Leucothrix mucor DSM 2157: one gene and its partners. The protein of the gene in region 3 interacts with the protein of the main gene of each other region in a pairwise test. Links are inferred from orthologs where the notes say so. Each region holds a gene or a part of one and is shown on either strand. Other genes may lie near its edges.

Region 1 (8,127 bases), 2.6 Mb from region 3 along the record:
CCGTTACCGGTTGCGCCCTCATCACGAATCTCACCACCAGAGCCAGTCGCGGCACCGGGGAATGGCGAAATGGCCGTTGGGTGGTTATGAGTTTCCACCTTCATCAGCATGTGCACCGCTTCATTGTGGTGCTCGTAAGCATGACCATCGCTGGACGGGAAGAAACGACTCGCCGCTGGTCCTTCAATCACTGAGGAGTTATCGCTGTAAGCGGTTAATACGCCTTCCGGTGAATGCTTATAGGTATTGCGAATCATGCCGAACAGTGTTTGCGTCTGCGGCTGATCATCAATCACCCAATCGGCATTGAAGATTTTATGACGACAATGCTCAGAGTTGGCCTGCGCAAACATCATCAATTCAACATCGGTTGGATTACGCTTAAGCGCCGCGTAGTTATCCGCCAGATACTCAATCTCATCAGCAGATAAGGCAAGACCCAACTCAATATTAGCTTCCTGCAATGCGCCGACTGGGTTAGCGCCCAATTCAACATAACGCAAGGGTGCAGGTTCTGCATGGCTGAACAAACCTTCAACGCTGTCCAGATCCGGCAATACCGTCTCCATCATGCGATCATGCAATTGTGCAGCGATCAGTGTTTTCTGCTCAGCAGAAACAGAAGCACTGTATTCAACGTAGTACGCGGTCGCACGCTCTACCCGAATCACCGCTGTTAGATCGCAGTTGTGCAAAATATCAGTCGCTTTACTCGACCAAGGCGAGATAGTGCCTTGGCGTGGCGCCACTAAAAACAACTCGCCAGCGGGTTGAGCAGTATCCTGCTCCTCACCATAGCGCAACACGTGTTCAAGGCGTTCAGCTTCTTGTTCGGTTAAAGTACGGCTAAGATCGGCAAAGTGCTGATAACGGGCATGGACTGCTCGTACCTCTGGCACTTCACGCTGTAAGTTTTTCAACAGCTTAGCTTGGATAAAGTCGGAAAAGGCTCGGCCACCGGGGATAATCAGCATGGTTGGCTACATCGTTAGAAATGAATGGCGTATGATAGTGTATCTAGCGCATGGGTTGAATGCCGTTTTTTAATTTTTTCGTGCAAATACGCTGCACCTTACTTATTATTGGCCCCCCACGATAATCACAACAATGGTCGATCCCTTTTTCTTATGCGTCTTAGCAAGATCAAACTGTCTGGATTTAAATCTTTCGTAGACCCAACGACCATTGAAATGCGGAGCAATCTGACCGCGATTGTCGGCCCGAATGGTTGCGGAAAATCCAATACGATCGACGCTGTGCGCTGGGTAATGGGCGAATCATCCGCTAAAAACCTGCGTGGCGCCTCGATGGAAGACGTCATATTCAACGGCTCCTCCACTCGCAAAAAAGTCGGCCAAGCCAGTATCGAACTAGTATTTGATAATAGTGATGGCACGCTAGGCGGTGAATATTCCCAGTTCTCTGAAATTGCTATCAAGCGCTTACTGAGCCGCGACGGACAATCCAAATACTTTCTAAATGGTACACGCTGCCGTCGTCGTGACATTACCGATATCTTCCTAGGTACCGGCTTAGGTCCTCGCAGTTACGCCATTATCGAACAGGGCATGATTTCCCGCCTGATCGAAGCTAAGCCTGAAGAGCTGCGCGTTTATATCGAAGAAGCGGCCGGTATTTCAAAATATAAAGAGCGCCGTAAAGAAACCGAGACCCGCATTCGTGGCACCCGCGACAATCTGGATCGTCTGAATGACCTGCGCGAAGAGATTGATAAACAGCTCGGCACCCTGAAACGTCAAGCCAGCGCCGCTGAACGCTTTAAAGACTTTAAACAAACTGAGCGTCGCTTAGCCGCTGAACTGTTGTATCTGCAACTGCAAGCCGTGCAAAAAGAGCTGCAAGCTCAGCAAGAACAAATTAATACCGAAGCGGAAAAGCATCAGGATCACCTGAAACAGCAACGCTCGATTGAAACACAGCTGGAAGCTCATCGCAGCCGCCAAACCGAAGCCAATGCCGAATTTAATCAGGTACAGGCTGGTGTGTATGAATCCGGTGCTCAGGTTTCTCAGCTGGAACAGCAAATTCGTCATCAGCACGAAATCGTCCAACGCGACAAGCAGCAGCGTGAGCAACTCGAACAAGAGCTGTTAAACGCCCGCATGCACTTGCAACATGACGAGGAGCGGCTGTTACAAGCACAAACAGAGCTGGAATTGCTGGAGCCAAAGGCCGAAGAAATGCTGGCCATGCAAGAAACTCAGCAAGAAGCGCTGGATGTCGCTGAACAAGCCCTCAATGAGTGGAAACAACAATGGACCCTTGGACAGCAACAACTTGCTGAGCCAACACGCCAGAGCAGTGTTGAAAGCAGCCGAATTCAGCAATTACAGCAACAAATTAGCCGTAACCAGCAACGCTTACTGCGCCTTGAACAGCAGCATGCCGAGCAAGGTGATCAGAGCGAACAAGCTGAAAAGATTGAGCTAGTCCGTGAGCATCAGTTACAACTGGCCGCTAAGCTGGAAGAAACCGAAGCCACGCTCAGTACGACGCAAGCCACCCTGCAAAAACAGCAAGAAGAGCAGCGAGAAGAACAGCAACAACTGAATGAATTACGCGGCTCATTACAAAGCGCCCGTGGGCGTTTAAGCTCGCTGGAAACCTTGCAGCAGGCGGGCTTAGGTAAAGATAAAACAGCCTTGAATCAATGGCTGACAGAACACCATCTTGATCAACTGCCACGACTGGCTGAAGAAATTAAAGTCAATGCCGGCTGGGAAAATGCCGTTGAAAGCTTATTAGGCCCAACACTGGAAGCTTTGCAACTCCCCGCAGATCAGCGGCTCGAACACCTGATTAGTACAGCACCGGCACATGCAATAGAGCTTTTACTGGCAGGCAATGCCAACTCAGATAATCATACCTATTCAAAAGATAGCTTGGCGCAGCAGGTTCTCTCCCCTACTCAACTCAAGCCGCTGCTGGCATTAGTTTACTGCGCTACAGATCATCAGGATGCGCTCAGCCGCCAATCCAACCTCAAGGCAGGTGAACGCCTAATCACTGCGGATGGCAGCTGCTACGGAACAAACTGGGTGCGCCTACCGGGCTCTGAGCGCGAACAAGAAGGTGTGATTGCTCGCCAGAAAAGCATTGAAGAGCTGCAAGCCAGCATCGCAAAAGATGAGCAACAGCTCAAGCACACTGAAATGGCGCTTGAAGCACTTCAGGAGCTGGCCGAGCAGTCCCAAAGCCAGCTAAAGTTACAGCAACAGCAACAGCAGCAATTGCATCGCGAAGAAAGTGAAGTGAATGCGCGTGCTCGCGGCCTGGAGCAGCAGCAAGTACAGCAGGCACAATTTGCCGCGCGCTTAACGGAAGAAACGACCGAACTTAATCAGCAGCAAGAAGCTGACACCGCGCAATTATTAGAATCAGAAGAGTCGCTGGCACTGGCACAAGCAAGTATCGAGCAACTCACTGAAAATCTTGAGCTATTAAGAGAACAGCAACATCCACTAGAACAAGCTTTAAGTGATGCCCGTCAGCAATTTCAGCTGAACCGCGACCAATACCAAGCGCTACAAATTCAGATTGAAACGCAACGCAGTGGTTGCCAAAACAGTCAGTCGCAGATCGAACGAGTTCACTACCAGATTGAGTCGTTGCAAGCACGTAAGCTAAGCCATACTGATACCCAGTTGGATGATGCACTGATCGCAAGCCTGCAAGAACAATTAGAGCAAGCGCTTGAGCAACGTAAGGTCAGTGAAGTTGCATTGACGGATGCTCGCAAAGCGCTGTCCGATATTGATCAGAAAATTCGTGAGCATGAACAAGCACGTGCGCAAGCTGAAGCCATTGTTCAGACTCAACGCGAAAAAATCGAAAAACTAAGGCTGCACTGGCAAACAGTCAATGTTCGTGAAGAAACCTTGCTGGAACAGTTGGCCGAAACCGAATTTGATCCTCAAATGCTGCAGCATGAAATGGATCTAAGCGCTCAGATTTCATCGCATCAGGAACAATTACAGGATATTCGCCAGAAAATTCAGCGCTTAGGAGCGATCAATCTGGCCGCGATTGAAGAATATGAATCGCAAAATGAGCGAAAGACCTATCTGGACGAGCAACATGCCGACCTGGCAGAGGCTATGGCGACGCTAGAGAGCGCCATTCGTAAAATTGATAGGGATACCCGCGGTCGCTTCAAAGAAACCTTTGAGAAGGTGAATGTGCGCATTCAGGAGATGTTCCCACGCTTGTTTGGCGGCGGTGAAGCACACCTGGAAATGACTGGCGATGACCTGTTAACTACCGGCATCTCAATCATGGCTCGCCCACCGGGAAAGCGTTTGAGCAGTATCCAACTTATGTCGGGTGGTGAGAAGGCCTTAACGGCAGTGGCGATGGTCTTTGCGATCTTTGAATTAAACCCTGCACCGTTTTGTATGCTGGATGAGGTGGACGCGCCACTGGATGAAGCGAACGTCGGGCGTTTCTGCGAGCTGGTAAGACACATGTCGAAACGGGTACAATTCATCTTTATAACTCATAATAAATCTACCATGGAAATGGCGGAGAATTTGGTTGGGGTTACCATGCGTGAACCGGGTGTGTCGCGTATGGTAGCGGTCGATGTAAATGAAGCGGCACGGATGATAGATGAGTAGCCGTAAGCAATTGTTTTTGCCAAGGAAAACACAATGGACATAGTTAGTATTCTGATCACCGTCGCGGGGATCATCGTGATGATCGCCTTGTATATTATGGGACGTATTTCACAGAATAAGTTTCCAAAACAAAGTGATGGCGTAGTGCCTAAGATCAATGATGATTTTGGGAAGACGACTTCATCAGTGATGCAGGATCTGCCAGCGACCGATGGCTCAACGCCGGTTGTGGTTGAGGAAACTATCCTCGCAAGACCGCGTAAGCAGGCTGTTACGCCCCGTCAGGTCGTATTATTTATTGCGGCAGAGGAAGGTAAAACACTGTCTGGCGATAAGATCAGCGAAGTGTTGCCACAGTATCAATTGCGCTTTGGCGATATGGATTTATATCACTATCCGGTTGAAGATAATGGGGTACCCGCGAACCTGTTCACCGTTGCTAATGGCATCAAGCCTTGGACCTTAAGTCCAGCGGATTTAAAGGGCTCTGAGACACCCGGCCTATCTATCATGATGCAGCTGCCTAGCCCAATTGATGACATTGACGCCATTGAGATTTTGATCTCTACGACGCAAATGGTGGCGGAAGAATTAGGTGGCACATTGAGAAATACCGATCAGGAAACCTTCAGTCACGACGATGCTTCTGCATTGATTGAATCGCTAGACCATTAAGTTTTTCCGACCAACGGTAAGGCTGAGTCAGTTATGATTCAGCTGCTATTCCTGATAATCGGTCGTATTCACCAGTAAGAAGCGCTTTAAGCCAAACAGCTAAAGCGTTAGGGCACAACAAAAATAATAATCTCCTAACAAGTGAGTACCACAATATGATGAATACCAAAAAAATCTTAGATGATATGTTTGTCGCGCATAAGAATAACATTCACCTAATCGAAGGCGAATCTAAAGAGCACGCAGAGCCACAGAAGCCGCATGTGCTACGCCGTAATATTGAAGACTACCTTGAACGTAAAGCTTTAGAGAGAAAGCTTAAAGATGTATTCGAAGATGACTACCCATTGGATTAATCAACTTGAATTGGGGCACGATTGGCTTTCTTTCTGATCCAGTTTATCGAACTTAGGACCTTAGAATAAGAAATCAGTCGTCGCTCCAATTTGAATTTTCCGGGAAAATTCATTAAAGCAATACCAAATAGAATCGTCAGAATCCCCTGCCCCGGCAATACCAGCATCAGTATTCCCATAATTAGCAGTATCACTCCCAACATATTCTTTAATATCAGTAAGCAAAACCGTAAGACCGGATGATACTCCGACCACTGGCTTTTATGCCGATAACTATCCCTGAAGTAATCTTCCGGAATACGTATCACAATCAATGGCACTAGTAGCAAGGTCAACACAAAGGTCGCCAGCGACACCAGCCCAAGAATAACCACCCACTGTGTACTCACTTCAAAGCTTGGCATAAACACTCCGAAAAAGGACCGCTGCCGAACCAGTCGACAGCGGAAACAGAGAATAGATATTTTTTCTTCAGGCGCTAATTAAACTAGTCAGCCTGATTGCGCAAGAACGCTGGGATATCCAGGTAGTTCTTGTCACTGCCTGACTTAGCAGTTTTGCTAGTGTCGGCGCTAGGGTTTACATCGCTACCAGCGACTTTACGCTGTGTCTGCTCGATTTGAACAGGACGTAAGCGAGTGGTTGCAGGGCGTGCTGGAGCATCGCTAGTCGTTGCTGGGTTTGCACCATCAAGACCAGTTACCACGATCGTTACGCGGATCTCATCAGTCATCTCAGGATCAATAACCGTACCAACTACCACAGTCGCTTCATCGGAAGCAAACTCACGGATTGCGCTACCCACTTCTTCAAACTCATGGATACCCATATCCAAGCCAGCTGTGATGTTAACCAGAATACCGCGCGCGCCATTCAGATCGATATCATCCAGCAATGGGCTAGAGATCGCCGCTTTAGCTGCCTTAGTGGCACGCTCTTCACCGCTGGCAGAACCAGTACCCATCATGGATAAGCCCATGCCATTCATTACAGTGCGAACGTCCGCGAAATCCACGTTGATCAGACCAGGACGGGTAATCAGTTCTGCAATACCCTGTACCGCGCCTAACAATACGTTATTCGCTGCTTTGAACGCATCCAGTAACGTGATGTTTTTACCTAGAGACGTCAGCAGCTTACCATTTGGAATGGTAATCAGTGAGTCAACACTCTTAGACAGTTCCGCGATTCCGGCTTCAGCCATTTTCATGCGGCGTGGGCCTTCAAATGGGAACGGCTTAGTCACAACCGCAACGGTCAAAATACCCAGCTCACGTGCCAGCTCAGCAACAACCGGTGCTGCACCAGTACCGGTTCCACCACCCATACCCGCAGTGATGAATAGCATGTCAGTACCCGCGATTAGCTCTTTAATGCGCTCGCGATCTTCCAGAGCCGCTTCACGGCCGATATCAGGATTTGCGCCTGCACCCAAACCTTTAGTCAGTGAGTGTCCTAACTGGATCAGAGTCTCTACACCTGAGCCTTCCAGAGCCTGAGCATCTGTATTGGCACAGATAAACTCAACACCTTCAATACCGGAGTCAACCATGTTCTGGACAGCGTTTCCGCCACCGCCGCCGACTCCAACGACTTTAATTACCGCACTTTGACCATCTGCATCCATAATCTGAAACATGCTATTCTCCTTTTATAATCCTTTGTACTAACAATTCAATGTGACTAATTTATTAATCCCGAACTATCGAATTCGGGTTTATTGCAACGCAAGAAAAATCAGAGATTTCCCTGAAACCAATTTTTCATTCGTTCCCAAACACTAACAGAGGTACCCGAGACATAAGCCCTCCCGGTCCCGGCCGCCATTTGTTTTGCGCCGTAGATTAGCAATCCAACACCTGTTGAATGAATTGGATTGTCAACTTCCCCTTTCAAGCCGCCCACCCGTCGGGGTGATCCAAGGCGCACTGGCATGTGGAAAATCTCTTCCGCTAGCTCCACTGCTCCCAGAATTTTTGATGAACCACCAGTCAATACGATACCGCCACCAAGACGCTCGGCATAACCGCTGCGACGTAGCTCCGCGAGAATCAATGAAAACAGCTCCTCATAACGGGGTTCAATCACAGATGCCAGAGTTTGGGTTGATAATGTGCGTGGCTCACGCTCACCGACTCCCGGCACCTCAATAATCTCTTCTTCAGTAATCAGCTGACGCAATGCGCTGCCGTGCTGAATCTTTAACTGCTCTGCGAACTGTGTCGGTGTACGCACAGCAACCGCAATATCATTGGTGACCTGATCTCCCGCAATCGGGATAACCGCCGTATGCTGAATCGCACCATTCAGGAATACCGCAATGTCACTGGTGCCGCCGCCGATATCGACCAGACACACACCTAATTCTTTCTCATCATCTTCCAGAACCGCATAGCTTGATGCCACTTGCTCCAGAATCAAATCGTCTACGTCTAAACCACAACGCTCAACGCATTTAA
Region 2 (3,646 bases), 2.6 Mb from region 3 along the record:
GCAAGGCGCATTAGAATTGATTCAGATGCCGTATACTGGCTGTGGGGTTATGTCTTCAGCCATCAGCATGAATAAGCTGATGACTAAACGGTTTTGGCTAGGCTGCGGATTAAAAACACCTGCATTTATGATCTTGCAGGATGATACAGACTTTGATGCCGTGGTTGCTGAGTTAGGCTTGCCGCTCATTGTAAAGCCGGCCGATGAAGGTTCTAGCGTTGGGATGAGCAAGGTAACGAGTGCTGAGCAGTTGCCACTCGCGTATCAGGAAGCCCGCAAACATGATTCTGCTGTGTTTGTAGAGCAATGGGTGACTGGCAAAGAATATACGATTGCCATTGTCGGTGGTCAGGTATTGCCGGTGATTCGCGTTGAAACCGATAGCGCGTTTTACGATTACGAAGCGAAATACAAGTCAGATGATACTCGTTATTTCTGCCCTTGCGGTTTAGATCCGGAAGCCGAAGCGGAAATGCAGGCACTAGCAAAACAAGCTTTTGATGTATTGGGCACTTCTGGCTGGGGTCGGATTGATCTCATGCAGGATGAACAGGGACAGGCTTGGTTAATTGAGTTGAATACCGTTCCGGGCATGACGAGTCACTCATTAGTGCCAAAAGCAGCGAAGGCGGCGGGCATTAGTTTTGAAGACTTAGTGGTCAAAATTTTGGAGACATCAGAGTAAGCATATGGCAACTCAGGCGACAAAAAAGAAACGGCCACAGGCAACCCGAAAGCGAGGCGCTAAGCAGCCGCTATCGTCTCGTTTTAAGCCAGGCGTTTCGTTAAACCTGAATTGGGGGCGCGTTTCGGCAGTTTTATTCATGTTAGCGCCTTTATTACTGATAACTGCTGCATATATCTGGATTAATCGGCCGGAAAATCTTACGATTCGCGCAATCGAAGTCACTGGCGAATTGAAGTACCTGAAGCAGGAAGATTTGCAGCCAATTATTCAGCCGTTTGTATCCACCAATTTGTTTTTGCTGGATGCCAAGTCGCTGGAAACTGAGCTGGAATTTAGCCCTTGGGTGTACTCCGCTTCGATGACAAAACTGTGGCCAGACAAGCTACGGATAAAGATTCATGAAGAGCGGCCGATCGCGTTTTGGGGCGCAGATAGCATGCTAAATGAGTTCGGCGAGATCATTGATGCCGAACTACCTGAGAAAATAGGCCAGTTACCTGTTCTTTATAGTCCGGAAGACAAGGGGCGCGGTATGGTAGAGAACTACCTGAGAGTGCAACAGTGGACCCGGGAGTTTCCAACGCCGATAGCAGAGTTCCGCGAGGATGCGCGTGGCTCATGGCAGCTGAAACTTGAGAACGGATTGATTGTGAACATAGGGCGTGAAAAGCAGGAAAAGCGTTTGCGTCGTTTTGTCGTTGGATATCAACGTGAGTTAGCGGATCAGATCGATAAGATTCACACCGTGGACTTACGTTATACCAACGGTTTTGCAGTGAAATGGAAAAGTGACTGGCAATTGAAGCAGGAAGCCAGCAAGAAAAAGGGGTAGTACACCGCATGTCACGTAACGATGGAACAAATATGGTTGTCGCTTTGGATATTGGTACATCCAAAGTGGTCGCGCTGATTGGCGAAGTGTCTGCCAGCGGAGAGATTGAGATTGTCGGCATCGGCAAAACACCGGCACGCGGAATGAAAAAAGGCGTGGTGGTGAATATCGAGTCCACGATTGAATCAATCAACCGTGCGGTGGATGAAGCTGAGCTAATGGCTGGCGTGAACATCAACTCTGTGTTTGCCGGGATTGCAGGAAGCCACATTAGCAGCCTGAATTCACACGGTATCGTAGCGATTCGTGATAAAGAAGTGACTGATGCGGATTTAGAGCGCGTAATGGATGCGGCCCGTGCTGTTGCCATTCCAGCCGATCAGCGGATTTTGCATGTGCTGCCGCAAGAATATGTCATCGATGATCAGGATGGTATCCGTGATCCGGTGGGCATGGCTGGTGTGCGTTTAGAAGCCCGTGTGCATTTGGTGACTGGCGCTCAAAGTGCGGCACAAAATATTATTAAATGCGTTGAGCGTTGTGGTTTAGACGTAGACGATTTGATTCTGGAGCAAGTGGCATCAAGCTATGCGGTTCTGGAAGATGATGAGAAAGAATTAGGTGTGTGTCTGGTCGATATCGGCGGCGGCACCAGTGACATTGCGGTATTCCTGAATGGTGCGATTCAGCATACGGCGGTTATCCCGATTGCGGGAGATCAGGTCACCAATGATATTGCGGTTGCTGTGCGTACACCGACACAGTTCGCAGAGCAGTTAAAGATTCAGCACGGCAGCGCATTGCGTCAGCTGATTACTGAAGAAGAGATTATTGAGGTGCCGGGAGTCGGTGAGCGTGAGCCACGCACATTATCAACCCAAACTCTGGCATCTGTGATTGAACCCCGTTATGAGGAGCTGTTTTCATTGATTCTCGCGGAGCTACGTCGCAGCGGTTATGCCGAGCGTCTTGGTGGCGGTATCGTATTGACTGGTGGTTCATCAAAAATTCTGGGAGCAGTGGAGCTAGCGGAAGAGATTTTCCACATGCCAGTGCGCCTTGGATCACCCCGACGGGTGGGCGGCTTGAAAGGGGAAGTTGACAATCCAATTCATTCAACAGGTGTTGGATTGCTAATCTACGGCGCAAAACAAATGGCGGCCGGGACCGGGAGGGCTTATGTCTCGGGTACCTCTGTTAGTGTTTGGGAACGAATGAAAAATTGGTTTCAGGGAAATCTCTGATTTTTCTTGCGTTGCAATAAACCCGAATTCGATAGTTCGGGATTAATAAATTAGTCACATTGAATTGTTAGTACAAAGGATTATAAAAGGAGAATAGCATGTTTCAGATTATGGATGCAGATGGTCAAAGTGCGGTAATTAAAGTCGTTGGAGTCGGCGGCGGTGGCGGAAACGCTGTCCAGAACATGGTTGACTCCGGTATTGAAGGTGTTGAGTTTATCTGTGCCAATACAGATGCTCAGGCTCTGGAAGGCTCAGGTGTAGAGACTCTGATCCAGTTAGGACACTCACTGACTAAAGGTTTGGGTGCAGGCGCAAATCCTGATATCGGCCGTGAAGCGGCTCTGGAAGATCGCGAGCGCATTAAAGAGCTAATCGCGGGTACTGACATGCTATTCATCACTGCGGGTATGGGTGGTGGAACCGGTACTGGTGCAGCACCGGTTGTTGCTGAGCTGGCACGTGAGCTGGGTATTTTGACCGTTGCGGTTGTGACTAAGCCGTTCCCATTTGAAGGCCCACGCCGCATGAAAATGGCTGAAGCCGGAATCGCGGAACTGTCTAAGAGTGTTGACTCACTGATTACCATTCCAAATGGTAAGCTGCTGACGTCTCTAGGTAAAAACATCACGTTACTGGATGCGTTCAAAGCAGCGAATAACGTATTGTTAGGCGCGGTACAGGGTATTGCAGAACTGATTACCCGTCCTGGTCTGATCAACGTGGATTTCGCGGACGTTCGCACTGTAATGAATGGCATGGGCTTATCCATGATGGGTACTGGTTCTGCCAGCGGTGAAGAGCGTGCCACTAAGGCAGCTAAAGCGGCGATCTCTAGCCCATTGCTGGATGATATCGATCTGAATGGCGCGCGCGGTATTC
Region 3 (8,225 bases):
CGAGTTATTACAAAAGAATGGCGAGTATCGTCGTATGTGGGATTTACAGTTGGAAACGAATGAGTAAACAGGGTGCTTGAGCTAACGGCGTAGCAATATGCCATTGCTCAGCTCTTATCTGTCTCTTTAGGTTTGCGACTACTGAAGAACGGAATCAAGGTATTGGTGTCACCCACCGCTTTTTGCATAAAGTGGCGCTCAGTACCTTGGTTTTCACCGGTCTGATTCAAGTCCATGCGATTGAGTTTATTCAATGCCTGATGCGCTTCAGCGACTTTATTACTCAGCGACTGGAATGTTTTTTGCGTGGTATCGAGGGTATCTGCAAGCTGGTTAATCGTTTTAACATCCAGCTGTTTCAGATTATTCTCAGTTTGTTCTTTAATATGGCGGCTTTGTGTTTCATAGCGGCGTATTGTTTCTAAGTGCAGGCGGCTTTCATCGATATTGGCATCCAACTCCTGACGTGCCATATCCGCATTCTGATAAGCGCTGTCATACTCAGTAAACAAGTCATCTTCGTACTGTTCAATACTACCCATGTACTTCTGGTAGGCATCTTCAGCTTTGCCTTGATGCTCCCGCAAATGGTCGAGCAGGTGAGTGGATTCTTTCAGGGTGGTATTCAGATTATTCCGCACACGTTCTGAAAGCTCATTATTCATTTCCAGATTTTGCAGTTGGAGATTATGTTGAGCCGTAATGTGCTGAGCTAGTTGATAAGAGTGTGCATCTTGTTGCTGAACGCGCTTAATGCCGGTTTCAAGGTGGTTTAAACCATCCCGTAACTCTTGCTCAACTCTCAGCACCGTACTTTCCGTTTCATTCAGGCGCTCATTCCACACATGCTGAGCCTGCTCAATGCGTCGCTCTAAGGCTTCACTACGACGCTGTAAATCAGCTTCGATTTCTTCAGCATGCTCCGATAAATCCTGAATTTTTTCAGCACTCATCCATGCTTGATGCTGCTTACTTGTGAGTGCATTGTTTTGATAGACCAGTTTATCGACTACTTTAGCAGCGCGCTCTTCGCTGGTCTGAATCATGCGCATGGCTTTATCAATGCTTCGCTGATCACGCACAATATTTTTCTTCAGGGTGGTAACAAAGTCGCGGTCTTTTTTCATCGACTGCCGACCAAGCAACATGGCCCAGATAGCCGTCACTAGCGCTGCGCCAGAAATAGCAGCAACCGCAATACCCACATTAGAATTCAGAGAAACCGCCGTCTCTGCAGCCTGTAAGCTGCCGCAAGACAACATCAACGCAGCGCTACTAATCAGCGTACGTGGGGCAGGGCAGAATGGTTTGACTAGGTTCACGCTATAAATTCTCTCTAAGTATTGTCAGCAATACGGCACCGTGTTTGAGACAGGTGTTAAAACGAAATTAGTATAACACCGTCAAGCTGAATTTATAACGTACGATAATTGTTTGGCAAAGTCATCGGTGTTCAGCGGTCGGGTTTCAATTCTCAACCGGTCCGCTGAACGATGAATTTATTGTGCGGAAGCGAGGTTTAGCGAGCGAGCCTGACCTTGGCTCAATCGAGTTTGGCCGCGCTTGACCAACATATAAGCTCGGCCTTGGCCAGTTAGCTGATTGGCGATCTGTCTGGCATCTTCACCTTTACCCGTATAAATATCCATTCTGCCAGGGCCTTTGATGGCAGCACCGCGATCTTGAGGCAAAAGTAATTTCCACTCAGCACCTTGGCGTTGTCCACGGCTATTGATAATGGGTACTTCTGCCAATACAACTGAACCAAAGGGAATGTAGTTAGTATCAACTGCAATCGAATGACCCGGAATAATAGGCAAGCCAGATGCGGTTAGCACACCTTTGGCTTCAGGGCGGAAAAACACATAGCGTGGGTTGGAATTCAATACTTGCTTTAAGTGGCTAGGGTTGGCGTGCAGCCATTGCTGGATTTTCTCACGCCCGAGATTGCCTTTAAGGTAGCCTTTTTGCTGCATATAACGCGCAATGCTGCGATAAGGTTTTTCGTTAGAGCCATCAAAGTGCAGGGCAGTGCGGCGGCCATCAGAATATTGCAAAATGCCAGAGCCTTGGATTTGCATATAAAACAAACCGACCGGATCATTAGTCCATGCAATTTCCAGTCGTTTGTTTTTCAGTGCGCCCCGAGTGATTGCTTCACGATTGAGTAGGCGAAGGCTACCGGCCATTGGTGAGCGATAGATCGGATAGCGAAACTGTGCACTGGGCTTGGCACTGGCCTGAATAATCGGTGTGTAATAGCCCGTAAATTTGCTGGTGGTGTTGGCATGATTGGAAATGGCGACTAAGTCAAACTCCTGATGAAGGGAATCCGGTTCGATCGTGCCGTTCCAATTAAGCAGGTGGTTCAGTGTTTGAGCGAGCACTCGATTAGGAATATTGGCGCCAAGCTTAGCAACGGTTAGGTTAGGATTCTGCTTGCGCAAATAGCTAGCCGCTTGGCTGAGCCCTCTGCGTAGCACTAAAGGCATGCTTGGTTCCGGCGCGCTGTAGGAGTCCATTTGATCTTCAGGGCCAAAGCTAGACTGCATATAGCGGTCATTCGCCGCATAAGGGTCGCCAAGATACGTTGGAAATTCACTGGCATTCAAAGAGGCTGATAACATCAGAATCGAAGCAGTGACCAGAACTATTTTAGATCGTCGTGGAAATCTCATAGCACACTCTTTATTGTTTTTTTTATTTTGGGGTATGCTCCCAATTATGCCTATGTGGGGTCGCTTAACAAGGCATAGACGGTAGTTTCAGACGAAACGCCGTTTTGCTAAAACCGCTTATTCAGCGGCTAAAGACAGAAATTCACTAATCATTGCAAAGAAAGGTGCGGGTGTTTCCACGTGTGGCAAATGCCCTGCGCCATCTTGTGTATGAATCCGGGCTTGTGGAAATAGCGGCAGAATGCAGTCGTAATCCGCGTCCGCATCAATGTAATGCGAGAGTGCGCCTTTAATAAAAATACAAGGCTTATCAAAAACTGCATCAGCCGCCGGATTAAAGTTAGCGATATTCAAATAAGTGCGAGTAATTTCGGGCAAATTGCAACGCCACTCATAGCCGCCATCATCGCTGGTTTGCATGTTTTTCAGCAAAAAGGCGCGCTCAGCAGGAGACTCAATGGCTTCTGCGAGTAAATCATTCGCCTGCTTGCGAGAGGTGATTTCATCAATCGGCAAACCGAGCAGTGCACGAAATACGGTCAGGTGCCAAAGTGGATAGGACTTGGGTGCAATATCAACAATGATTAGTCGATTTATGGTTTCAGGGTGGTGTAAGGCCAGATACATGGCCACTTTGCCGCCCATGGAATGCCCAAGTAGATCAAACTGTTCCAGCCCTAAGTGCTCAGCCAATGCCAAAATATCACCAGCCATATCTTTGTAGCGCATACCGGATAGGTGAGGGGATTGACCGTGATTGCGTAAATCGGGCGTTATGACGAAATAATGATCGGAGAGTTTCTGTGCCTGACTTCGCCAGTTTTCCATTGAGCCTAACAAGCCGTGCAGCAAAATAATGGCGGATTTGTTTTCGGGGTCACCGAAAGTCTTGTAGTTAAGCAGTGGATTCATAACGTTTTTGGGCTTTGCCGGACGGAAATCAAAGGAATTTATTAATATGTGTGAATTTAGCACGAACTATTCATTAACGATAAAGAAATATCCAGTTATAATTCGGTGATACACTGACAATAAGATCAAGCGGTTGCCCAATGTGCTGGCATTGGCGGTTTAACCTGATCATTTGCATGCTGCTCAAACAAGGCTGTTTTTTGCCACGACAAATAAAAATGGATTTGGCTTCTATATGTTTAAATTTTTCTCCGGTTTATTCTCAAATGATATTTCAATCGATTTGGGAACAGCCAATACACTGATTTACATGCGCGGAAAGGGGATCGTTCTCGATGAGCCCTCTGTAGTTGCAATCCGTCAGGATCGCGGCCCGGGTGGTCCTAAAAAAATCGAAGCGGTTGGTATCGAAGCCAAAAAAATGTTGGGTCGAACGCCCTCAAACATTACCGCCATTCGCCCAATGAAAGATGGCGTGATCGCCGACTTCACCTATACCGAAAAAATGCTGCAGCACTTTATTCGTAAAGTGGATAGCGGCCGGATTTTACGTCCCCGTCCTCGTGTTGTCATTTGTGTACCTTGTGGTGCGACTCAGGTGGAACGCCGTGCGATTAAAGATTCTGCAATGGGCGCAGGTGCTCGTAAAGTATTCTTAGTTGAAGAGCCGATGGCAGCTGCAATTGGTGCGGGTGTGCCGATTGATGAAGCAGTTGGTTCGATGGTACTGGACATCGGTGGTGGTACGTCTGAAGTAGCCATCATGTCACTGCGCGGAATCGTTTACTCTGCTTCGGTGCGCATCGGTGGTGACCGCTTAGATGATGCGATCATCAGTTATGTACGTCGTAACTACGGCATGCTGATCGGTGAGGCGACAGCTGAGCAGATCAAATGCGAAATCGGTTCGGCTTACCCTGGTAAGGAGCTGATGGAAATTACGGTTAAAGGCCGCAACCTGTCAGAGGGTGTACCTCGTAGCTTTACGCTAACCAGTAATGAAATTCTGGAAGCGCTGCAAGAGCCATTATTCGGAATCGTTAGTGCGGTTAAAACGGCACTGGAGCAAACGCCACCTGAACTAGGAGCTGACGTTGCCGATCGCGGAATCGTACTCACTGGTGGTGGTGCGCTATTGCGTGACCTTGATCGCTTGCTGATGGAAGAAACGGGTATTCCGGTACTGGTTGCTGATGATCCGTTGACCTGCGTAGCCCGCGGTGGTGGACGCATTCTTGAGCGTATGGACGACGACGGATTTGACTTCTGGACTTCTGATTACTCCTCTCAATACGGTTAATGTTTACCGGTATCACTGATATCACGCTTTTTAGGTATACCGGAGATTTCTGACATCGACGACTTATATGAAAATCGATTAGAAAGCTCACTGCTAGTTAAATTTATGCTGGCGGTGATGCTTTCTATTGCCATGATTGTACTGGATTATCGCGACTCGCGCTTGTCGCCGATTCGCACCGCACTGAGTATGGTATTGCATCCTGTGCAGGTAGTGGTCGACGTACCCTATCGCACGGGCGCTTATGTGGTGGACTTCTTTAAAGACCATCATCAGATGTTAGAAGAGAATCGTAAGCTCAATACACTGGTGGGAATTTATGCCGCCAGAAATCAAAAATATCACTCGATTGCTCAGGAAAATATCCGCTTTCGCCAACAGCTCAATGCGACGCCTGCTGTTCAGGAACGCTTTATGCTGGCTGAGATTTTATCGGTCTCTGGTGATGCGCATCGCGAGACAGTCACTATTGATAAAGGCGCAGAAGATGGCGTTTATCGTGGGCAGGTCGTATTAGCGGGTAACAGCATTTACGGCCAAGTGTTTCACGTGGCACCCAGCTCAGCTGTGATTTTGCAGTTGACCGATAGTCGTCACGCCATTCCGGTACGCAACAGCCGAACTGGCTTGTGGGCCATTGCGGTGGGTTCTGGAAATACCAATCAGTTAGAATTAAAGAATATCGAAGCCAATGTTGATATTAAATCGGGCGATGTGTTTTTCAGCTCAGGTTTGGGGCAGCTATTTCCGGCAGACTTTCCGGTGGCAATGGTGGAATCCGTTGCTTATAACCCCGGTGATTCCTTTATGCGGGTCAATGCACGCACCATGGTCGACTTTAGTAAAACCCGTGAGGTCATTCTAATCTGGCGTTCTAACCACTTAAAAGTATTAAGAGCCGCAGAAGCCTCTGGCGAAGCAACGGTTACGGCGGAGAAGCCTTAAATGGAAAGTTATATCCTACGGTTTCGCGGCGCAGTCTTACTCTCTTTTTTGTTAGCCTTTGCGTTGACATTACTACCGCTGTCTGATGTCATGCATAAATGGCGTCCGGAATGGGCGGCTTTGGCGCTGGTGCATTGGGCTCTGATCATGCCACGCAAGGTCAGTATCTTATTGGCATGGTTTGCAGGTTTGTTGCTGGATGTATTGTATAACTCAAGCTTAGGGCAGCATGCACTGGGGCTGAGCTTAGTGGTGTTTATTACGCTACGGCTTCGTTTGCGGGTGAATGTATACACACTCTCGCACCAGCTGACAGTATTGTTAGTGGCATTGGGTAGCTACATGCTGGTCAATCTGTGGGTGCTGGGCTTTACTGGCAATAGCCCAACGGCTTGGCTGTATTGGTTGTCATTGCTGGGTAGCTTGATTGTCTGGCCGCTTTATCATTGGTGCATGATAAAGCTATTTCTGACCAGCAATCGTTTCGATGATATGTAAAGCGACTTGGCTTACTCCGGCTTAAGCCGTGGGTCAGCCAGTAGTCTTGGTAGAAAGTCGGTTTCCACGTATTCAACACCATTCTCGTAATGCTGAAACGCCAGATCCGCAGACTTAACACCGTAAACCATCCACTTCCATGAGCCAGCCCAAGGCGCTTCAGTCAACGGCATTTCGGCTTGATCAATGATCAGATACTCAGGTTTTACCATCTCAGCGGTTTGCTTGGTCGCCTCGTCATGTTCGTTCAATACCCAACCAATACTCAGTCCGCTTTGCTCACGAATCATTTCTAATACTTTGATATCAAATGAAATAACGGTACATTGCTTAGCGTAAGGCGTCAGCATTGGCAGTAGTTCGTCCAGCAGCTCCTGACGGCCCCATTGCTTTAAGCTCTCATACTTCACTTCGACATAAGCATGCCCTTGTGGGAACTCTTCCAGTATCGGAAAAAACTCCGATAATAGACTCAGCGGCGTACCAATGTGTGTATCACCTAAGCGCTTAGGATCATAAATACTGAGGTCTTTCAGTTTCTCTTTAGTCAGCTCAAAAATTGAGTGATCTTGTCCCGAGGTTCTCAAGGTATTTGGGTCATGCAGAATGACTAAGTTTTTATCAGCCATCATCTGAATATCGAATTCAACAGCCATGCAGCCCAGCTCGAAACTGGAGCGTAAGCCGTTTAATGAGTTTTCAGGAAATGAGAAATTGTTACCACGGTGCGCAATAATCAGAGGTTTCAAGAATGATTCCGCCTATCAAAAAGGATGGGTTAATAAGGTAAAAACACTGCGAGCGGTGGGGATTATGCTATATTTTTTTTAACCATAACAAGCGATTAACAGCATAGGTATCCATCAGCTTATTATATATTAAGCCGTTCCTAATCAGGGTACAATATGCGCCCCTGTAATCATTTGACAGAGCTATGAGCATTGCAAACCCATATCGTGAGATTCCTTACAACTACACTTCTTTTTCTGACCGCGAAATAGTTATTCGCTTACTCGGGTCGCGTGCCTGGGAATTGGTCGAAAAGCTTCGTGCCCGTCGGGATACCGGGATTTCCTCGCACATGTTGCTAGAGATTCTAGGCGATATGTGGGTGGTGACTCGTAACCCGTATATTCAGGATGACCTGCTGGAAAACCAGAATCGCCGTAAATCCTTGATCGATACCATGATTCAGCGCTTGGATAGTATTCAAGAACGTGCGCATGGTAATGAGGATGCTGAAGAGCTGGTTAGCCATGGTCGTCGCTCGGTTGAAAACTTCCGCGAGTGGTTTAGTAATTACCATGATTTGCGTAAAAAAGCGCGCTCCATCTTTAAGAGCCTGACGCGTAAAGACAACATCATGTTTGATGGTCTGGCGCGTGTCTCGCATGTAACGGATGCAACCGACTGGCGCGTTGAGATGCCATTCGTGGTATTGACTCCAGACACTGAAGAAGAAATTGCCGCACTGGTTGAAGCTTGTATTGCGATGGGGTTAACGGTTATCCCTCGCGGTGGCGGAACCGGTTATACCGGTGGTGCGATTCCACTTGATCCAATGAGTGCCGTGATCAATACCGAGAAGCTGGAAAGCTTAAGTATGATTACGCAGCGTGAAGGCGTATCGGAGACGGGCGGTGCGGTTTCGGTGATTCGTGCTGGTGCTGGTGTTGTGACTCGACGCGTTTCTGATGCTGCACAAATGCATGGCTTAGTGTTTGCAGTTGACCCTACCTCGCAGGATGCTTCTACCATTGGTGGTAACGTTGCCATGAATGCCGGTGGTAAGAAGGCCGTGATGTGGGGAACTGCGCTGGATAATCTGGTTTCCTGGAAAATGGTCACGCCAGATGCCGAGTGGTTGGAAGTCGTCCGCCTGAACCACAATA

Evidence for each region.
Region 1: the proteins of LEUMU_RS0113740 (region 3) and ftsZ interact in binary tests that used the Escherichia coli proteins (3 or more experiments, as listed by UniProt). The link is inferred for Leucothrix mucor DSM 2157 from one-to-one orthologs.
Region 2: the proteins of LEUMU_RS0113740 (region 3) and ftsA interact in binary tests that used the Escherichia coli proteins (3 or more experiments, as listed by UniProt). The link is inferred for Leucothrix mucor DSM 2157 from one-to-one orthologs.

What each region holds. Positions count from the first base shown.
Region 1 is NZ_ATTE01000001.1:481,960-490,086, reverse strand. The notes cover bases 5,232-8,127. They hold ftsZ (cell division protein FtsZ), read right to left. Parts: upstream 7,308-8,127; coding sequence 6,156-7,307; downstream 5,232-6,155. Other genes in these bases: ftsA (cell division protein FtsA), read right to left, coding at 7,406-8,127; LEUMU_RS0102110 (PGPGW domain-containing protein), read right to left, coding at 5,665-6,072; LEUMU_RS0102115 (PA3496 family putative envelope integrity protein), read left to right, coding at 5,468-5,668; LEUMU_RS0102120 (cell division protein ZipA C-terminal FtsZ-binding domain-containing protein), read left to right, coding at 5,232-5,312. In the rest of the region: purL (phosphoribosylformylglycinamidine synthase), read right to left, coding at 1-974; chromosome segregation protein SMC, read left to right, coding at 1,128-4,637; more of LEUMU_RS0102120, read left to right, coding at 4,671-5,231. UniProt on the Escherichia coli protein: Essential cell division protein that forms a contractile ring structure (Z ring) at the future cell division site. The regulation of the ring assembly controls the timing and the location of cell division.
Region 2 is NZ_ATTE01000001.1:479,918-483,563, forward strand. What follows is about bases 691-3,646. They hold ftsA (cell division protein FtsA), read left to right. Parts: upstream 691-1,528; coding sequence 1,529-2,764; downstream 2,765-3,646. Other genes in these bases: LEUMU_RS29275 (hypothetical protein), read right to left, coding at 698-826; LEUMU_RS24245 (cell division protein FtsQ/DivIB), read left to right, coding at 825-1,520; ftsZ (cell division protein FtsZ), read left to right, coding at 2,863-3,646. In the rest of the region: LEUMU_RS0102090 (D-alanine--D-alanine ligase), read left to right, coding at 1-685. UniProt on the Escherichia coli protein: Essential cell division protein that assists in the assembly of the Z ring. May serve as the principal membrane anchor for the Z ring.
Region 3 is NZ_ATTE01000001.1:3,037,501-3,045,725, reverse strand. What follows is about bases 2,864-5,857. They hold LEUMU_RS0113740 (rod shape-determining protein), read left to right. Parts: upstream 2,864-3,825; coding sequence 3,826-4,890; downstream 4,891-5,857. Other genes in these bases: mreD (rod shape-determining protein MreD), read left to right, coding at 5,836-5,857; mreC (rod shape-determining protein MreC), read left to right, coding at 4,906-5,835; LEUMU_RS0113745 (alpha/beta fold hydrolase), read right to left, coding at 2,864-3,590. In the rest of the region: LEUMU_RS0113760 (ABCB family ABC transporter ATP-binding protein/permease), read left to right, coding at 1-67; LEUMU_RS0113755 (coiled-coil domain-containing protein), read right to left, coding at 108-1,322; LEUMU_RS28105 (MltA domain-containing protein), read right to left, coding at 1,500-2,678; more of LEUMU_RS0113745, read right to left, coding at 2,796-2,863; more of mreD, read left to right, coding at 5,858-6,333; LEUMU_RS0113725 (glycerophosphodiester phosphodiesterase family protein), read right to left, coding at 6,345-7,082; LEUMU_RS0113720 (DUF3683 domain-containing protein), read left to right, coding at 7,268-8,225. UniProt on the Escherichia coli protein: Forms membrane-associated dynamic filaments that are essential for cell shape determination. Acts by regulating cell wall synthesis and cell elongation, and thus cell shape.